DNA from 2 places in the Clostridium sp. Marseille-QA1073 genome. Region 1 is predicted to be linked to the other one. Evidence: a T-box and tRNA genes for the amino acid it is inferred to sense, from the RefSeq annotation. Region 1 holds a T-box; the other holds one or more tRNA genes.
The links. A T-box is a leader RNA that pairs with one kind of tRNA and senses whether it is charged. The one in region 1 lies ahead of tyrS (tyrosine--tRNA ligase), so its partner is inferred to be a tRNA-Tyr.
Positions count from the first base shown of each region.

Region 2: it encodes a tRNA-Tyr, which carries the amino acid that the T-box ahead of tyrS (tyrosine--tRNA ligase) is inferred to sense. The anticodon was not compared.

Region 1 is NZ_JBSVQM010000008.1:98,152-101,573, forward strand. It holds gene ACY1IQ_RS09345 (ECF transporter S component) at 1-533, shown strand, start outside; gene ACY1IQ_RS09350 (zinc-ribbon domain-containing protein) at 653-814, opposite strand; gene ACY1IQ_RS09355 (hypothetical protein) at 1,420-1,830, shown strand; T-box leader at 1,906-2,123, shown strand; gene tyrS (tyrosine--tRNA ligase) at 2,284-3,422, shown strand, end outside.
Region 2 is NZ_JBSVQM010000028.1:27,244-30,665, forward strand. It holds gene ACY1IQ_RS18515 (hypothetical protein) at 69-833, shown strand; tRNA gene ACY1IQ_RS18520 (tRNA-Tyr) at 1,202-1,286, shown strand; tRNA gene ACY1IQ_RS18525 (tRNA-Val) at 1,292-1,367, shown strand; tRNA gene ACY1IQ_RS18530 (tRNA-Thr) at 1,385-1,459, shown strand; tRNA gene ACY1IQ_RS18535 (tRNA-Tyr) at 1,468-1,552, shown strand; tRNA gene ACY1IQ_RS18540 (tRNA-Val) at 1,559-1,634, shown strand; tRNA gene ACY1IQ_RS18545 (tRNA-Thr) at 1,653-1,727, shown strand; tRNA gene ACY1IQ_RS18550 (tRNA-Tyr) at 1,736-1,820, shown strand; gene ACY1IQ_RS18555 (PQQ-dependent sugar dehydrogenase) at 2,371-3,422, shown strand, end outside.

The DNA.
Region 1 (3,422 bases):
GAAATAACAAGGTAACTACTAAGAGTGGTGTAAATAGTAATACAGCATTATCATTAGTACAAGTTGCTATAATGGCTGCAATAATTTATATTGCAACTAGTATAATACATGTACCATTTATTTCTGGAGAAGGTGTACTTCACTTAGGTGATAGTGCAATTTTTGTTGCAGCAGTATTGTTAGGCAAGAAAAAAGGGGCTGTGGCAGGAGCAATAGGAATGACTTTATTTGATGTACTTTCACCATATATTATTTGGGCTCCATTCACTTTTATAATAAAAGGCTTAATGGCTTATATTGCAGGTACTTTAGCTTATAGAAATGGTTATGAGGGGAAAAATTTTATGAACAACTTTTTTGCTTTTGTAATTTCAGGAGTTGTTATGATAATAGGGTATTTTTTTGCAGGCTGGATAATATACGATTTACCTAATGCAATAGTGGCTATTCCAAGTAATGCATTGCAAGTTGCAGCTGGTATGGTTATAGCGTTACCGCTAGCAACACAATTAAAAAAACACATAAAGTTTTAATAGTATAGAGGGAATCATACCCTCTATTTTTTATATACAACCTTTATATGTTAAGAATATTATTCAATATAATTCTAAAATTAAAAAAGAGAGCAATTGCTCTCTTAGTAATCTAGTTATTATTTGCTGTAATTATTTCTAGAATTTTTTCTAGCTTTTCTGCACTCAGGGCATCTTACTGGATCATTTTCGAATCCTTTTTCTTTATAGAAAGCTTGCTCTCCCTCAGTGAATACAAATTCTTTTCCACAATCTTTACAAGTAATATTTTTATCTGCCATTATTAATGACCTCCTTTTAATCTAAGGACTAATTAAACAATGGATACTATCACTTTCTTTTCCTCGATTAAAGGAGGGGATAATTGCCTTGTTCTAATTAACCTTGTTCAATCTATTAGAGTTGAATAAAACCCTAATATTATTATAGCATAATTATTATATAATACAATAGAGTTTTTTAAAATAAGTGGAAATTTTTTTATGAAAGTAACAATTTATGTATATGAGTAAATTTAAATTGTTATCTGCATAAAATAATATAAAAGCTAGTTATGAAGAGGATTACATGGCATATGAAACTTTTAAATTATTGGTAAAAAATAGTATATGGCTAAAAATTCAAAAAATTAAAAAGAATCACAAAAATAATAAAAAAAATATTTCAAAGACTAGAAATTATTTTATAAAATATAGTTTAAAATGAATAATTATATAAAATTTAGCTATTATAGAAGTGAGGAATTTATAAATGGATTTTACATTAATTGAAAAATTTCCTAATAGTTTATTGTAAAAATATTCTGAATAATATATAATGAATATAACTCAAACATAGTAACTCATAGTAATAATTAAATAATAAAATAAGTCTGGGGGCGTTAAAAATGATTCATGTATTCTGTAACAAAAAAGGCTCAGGAAAAACAAAGGCTCTTGTTAGCTTAGCAAATGACAAGGTTTTGAAGGCAAAGGGTAACTTAGTTTATGTTGATGATGACAGAAGAATGGTTTTTGAACTAGATAGGAAGATAAGATTTATATGCGCAGAGGACTTTAAAGTAGATAATGCAAAAGATTTCTATGGTTTTTTATGTGGAATGATAGCACAGGATTATGACATTGAAGCTATTATGATAGACGGAGTTATGAATGGAGTAATTTCATCTTTAGAAGAAATGAAAAAATTATTTTATAAAATTGAATATTTGACTCAAGAGTTTAACGTTGAGTTTTTCATAAATATTAGTGGAGATCCTAGACAGTTACCAGATGAGATAAAGAGATATATTAGTTAAACCCAGTTATTTTATATAATTTATACTTGTATTTACTAAAGAATAATAGTATTATAGTAATAATAAATTTTATATTTAAAGGCGATGATAGAAATAAGTAGTTATGGAAATCATAAAGAGAGCTGATGGTTGGTGTAAATCAGTTGAGGAACATAATGAAATACATTCTTGAGCTTTAGGCTGAACTTAAATTTAAATAGTAGGCTGATACGGCATTTCTTACGTTACAAGATATGAGTGGATTTTTTTACAAAATCAATTTGGGTGGTACCACGGAAAATTTCGTCCCTAGTTTTTTAACTAGGGACTTTTATTTTATTTAAAAAAATATAAAAGCTTTAAAAAATATTTTTATAAAAATTTCAATGGTAATTTTAAATTTTGAATTCAAAAATATATATAGTTAATTTTTATTATTAAAACTAATATCGTACTACAAAAGGAGGAATAAAAATGAGTAATACAAATGTATATGACGTTTTAAAAGAACGTGGATTTTTAAAACAGTTAACACACGAAGAAGAAATGAGAGAAATATTAGGAAAAGAGAAAGTTACTTTTTATATAGGATTTGACCCAACAGCAAATAGTCTTCACGTTGGACATTTTATAGCTATGATGTTTATGTCCCATATGCAACAAGCAGGTCATAGACCAATAGCATTAGTTGGTGGTGGTACTGCAATGATAGGAGATCCATCAGGAAGAACTGATATGAGAAAAATGCTTACAAGAGAAGATATAGATGAAAATATTAGAGGTATTAAAAAACAATTATCAAGATTAATAGATTTTAGTGATGATAAAGCTATACTTGAAAATAATGCTAATTGGTTATTAGACCTTAACTATGTTGAATTTTTAAGAGATGTAGGAGTTCATTTTTCTGTTAATAGAATGCTTACTGCAGAATGCTTTAAACAAAGAATGGAAAAAGGATTATCTTTCTTAGAATTTAACTATATGTTAATGCAAGGATATGATTTCTTAGTATTAAATCAAAAGTACAATTGTACTATGCAGTTAGGTGGAGATGATCAATGGTCCAATATTTTAGCAGGGATGGAGCTTATAAGAAGAAAAGAAGGTAAAGCAGCATATGGTATGACTTGCTCACTATTAACTAACAGTGAAGGAAATAAAATGGGTAAAACTGCAAATGGTGCTGTATGGTTAGATCCAGAAAAAACTTCTCCTTTTGATTTTTATCAATACTGGAGAAATATTGATGATGCAGATGTTGAGAAATGTTTATCACTATTAACTTTTGTACCTATGGATGAGGTAAAAAGACTTTCTGCATTAGAAGGATCCGAAATAAATAAAGCTAAAACAGTACTTGCTTATGAAGTTACAAAGCTTGTACATGGAGAAGAAGAGGCAGAAAAAGCTAAGGCTGCTGCAGAAAGCTTATTTGGTGGCGGAGTTGATATGTCTAATGTACCTACAGTAACTATAGGCAACGATATGTTAGAAGGTAATATATTAGATATATTGGTTCAGACAGAAATAGTGCCATCTAAAGCAGAAGGAAGAAGACTTATACAACAAGGTGGATTAACTATAAATGAAACTAAGATAGATGATGTTAA
Region 2 (3,422 bases), on a different contig from region 1:
GTAACATTTTTATTTTTGAAATCTATATTATAACTAGAAGAATTTAAAATATCTTAGGAGTTGGTTATATGCCTTCTAGTAATTTAGTTTCAGTGTCAAATTTAATTCCTGCAATTTATAGTTTAGAACCTAAATCTATACTAGAAATAGGAGTTGGATTTGGTAAGATAGGATTTTTAGTTAGAGAATATTTAGATTTAAGAGAGAATAATGATGGTGGATATGCACCTTGGAATATATTAATAGATGGAATAGAAATATATGAAAAATATATTACGCCAATACATGGTTATATTTATGATAATATATATATTGGTAATGCAATCGATATTTTAAGTAAAAAAGATTTTCCTAAATATGATCTAATAGTACTTGCAGATGTTATAGAGCATTTGAAAAAATCAGATGGGAAAAAGCTACTAGAATTATGTTTTAAGACAGCAGATAGTGTTATAATATCAACACCATATATTTTTTATAAACAAGATGAATGCTATGGTAATGATGCAGAACAACATTTAAGTGGATGGGATATTAATGAGTTTAGAGCTATGGGAGCAAAATATGTTTGGATATCAGGAATACTTTTATTTGCTGTATTTACAAATAAAGTATTAAACCATAAAACAGATATTTTTTTAGACGATTTATTATTTGTAACTCCGCAATTACACCATATTAAAGATTTAATAACAGTTTATCTATCTACTGATCAATATGATCATTGTATAGAAGCTTGTGAAAAATATGAAAAGTTTTTTAAAGATGATTCATTCTTTTCAAATATGAAAGCAGTTGCTTTAAATATGAAGAACAAAGATGATTTGGAATAGACTTTAGTTTAATATATAAGATATACTAATATCATATATGAGTAAATAGCGTGTATTGAGTAACTTTGATGCACGTTATTTAGCTGAATCTTTAGTGTTGGAAGAAATCATATATAATTAAAACAATAATTGTAGTTGGGTGAAATATGAAGTAAAAATAAGAAAAATGGAGATAATAAAGCATAAATACTGAAAATGGTATAAAAAAAACTTGAAAAAATAGTTATAAAATTATATACTATTCCTTGTCAATGTTCTAAGGGTTTTTTCTGAAGAACTTGTGAAAATGCTGACATTTCTTGATAGTAGAATAGCTAATTTGTAGTAAATAAGTCTAAGTTCTACTTTAATAGTCAGTTTTATAACGTGGAGGAGTTCCCGAGAGGCCAAAGGGGGCAGACTGTAAATCTGTTACGTTTCGTTTCGATGGTTCGAATCCGTCCTCCTCCACCAATTATGGTCGCATAGCTCAGCTGGGAGAGCATCTGCCTTACAAGCAGAGGGTCACAGGTTCGATCCCTGTTGCGACCACCATTAGAAATTTATAATATGCTGGCATGGCTCAACGGTAGAGCAGCTGACTTGTAATCAGCAGGTTGTAGGTTCGATTCCTATTGCCAGCTCCATAATATATGGAGGAGTTCCCGAGTGGCCAAAGGGGGCAGACTGTAAATCTGTTGCGTTTCGCTTCGATGGTTCGAATCCGTCCTCCTCCACCAAATTATGGTCGCATAGCTCAGCTGGGAGAGCATCTGCCTTACAAGCAGAGGGTCACAGGTTCGATCCCTGTTGCGACCACCATTGAAAATTGTATAATATGCTGGCATGGCTCAACGGTAGAGCAGCTGACTTGTAATCAGCAGGTTGTAGGTTCGATTCCTATTGCCAGCTCCATAATATATGGAGGAGTTCCCGAGTGGCCAAAGGGGGCAGACTGTAAATCTGTTGCGTTTCGCTTCGATGGTTCGAATCCGTCCTCCTCCACCAAGTCAAAAGCTACATTTGTTCTCTTATTTTGAGAGCTCAAATGTAGCTTTTATTTTGTAAATAATCATGCTTTCATACGCAGTAGTCATAAGGCTACTGCATTTTTTACTGTTTGTATATTGGTGTTATATTATAGGGTTCCACAATAAAAATTTAACTTATATATGATTTTACTTCCATAACAAAAATTCTTTTGCTAAAGCTTTTGGAATTTCTTAAAATAAAATAAATTTTATTTTAAGAAATTCATCTCTAGTGAATTCTTTCATAAATTCTTCATTATTAATTGTTAATCATTAATTTCTAAAGATTTAAGCTATTTTTAGAAAAATTATTTTTCAGAGTATATTTTAAGTTTTCATATTGGATGCTTATAATAGCTTTTTACGTGAAATCTTTAGATTAATTTATTAATATGAAAGCATTAATTTATCCCTACTGTTTTTGATCATTTTAAGGCGTGGCCAATAATGCATTAAAATAAATATCTCCTAATATAATTAAAGTATGTATTTAGATATGGATTTATTTAAGTTTGGAGGATAATAGTATGAGAGAAACGATTTACAATGTTTTGTCTAATATTATATTACGTAGTCGTAATGTAACTAATGCCAAAGTTAATGTAGTCACATCAGATGAATTTCCTTATGAAATTGAAATTATCGCTGAAAATCTATATATACCTTGGGCTATAGCAATAAGCGATGAAGGAAAAGTGTATTTTACGGAGCGGTCTGGAACAATTAGAGTGATTGAAGATGGCAAACTTAATACTCAGCCACTCATTACATTTGGTGCACCCTTTATAAGTCAGGGGGAAGGAGGGTTAATGGGTATTGTTCTAGACCCAAATTATTCACAAAACAATTATATGTATGTTATGCATTCATATGTAGAAGGTAATCAAATTTATAATCGTGTTGTAAGATTGATTGAAGAAAATAATAAGGCATCCATTGACCGGATTATTCTAGATAAAATCCCTGGTGGACAAATTCATAATGGAGGAAGGATAAAGATAGGACCAGATCAGAAATTATATATAACAACAGGAGATGCAGGAAATTCTATGTTAGCACAAGATTTAACAAGTAAAGCAGGAAAAATACTGCGAATAGAATCAGACGGCAGTATCCCAGCAGATAATCCAATTATTAATTCACCTGTTTATAGTTTAGGGCATAGAAATCCTCAAGGCTTAGCATGGAATTCAAAAGATATCTTATATGAATCAGACCATGGACAGATAGGACATGATGAGATAAATATTATACAACCAGGAGCCAATTATGGGTGGCCTCTCGTTCAAGGAAATGAAGAATCCGAAGAAGTTGTAACACAAAAACCTTTAATACACAGTGGAGAAGATACATGGGCACCTTCAGGCATTGCCTTCGTAAATCAAGGACCATGGCAAGGAAAATTATTAGTTGCTACTTTGCGTGGAGAACAACTACTTGCTATATCCCTAAATGAAGATGGAACAGAAGTAAAGAATCTAGAATCATGGCTAAAGAATGAGTATGGGCGTTTGCGTGAGGTTATTCAGGCGAAAGATGGATCGATTTATCTGACAACGAGTAATATGGATGGAAGAGG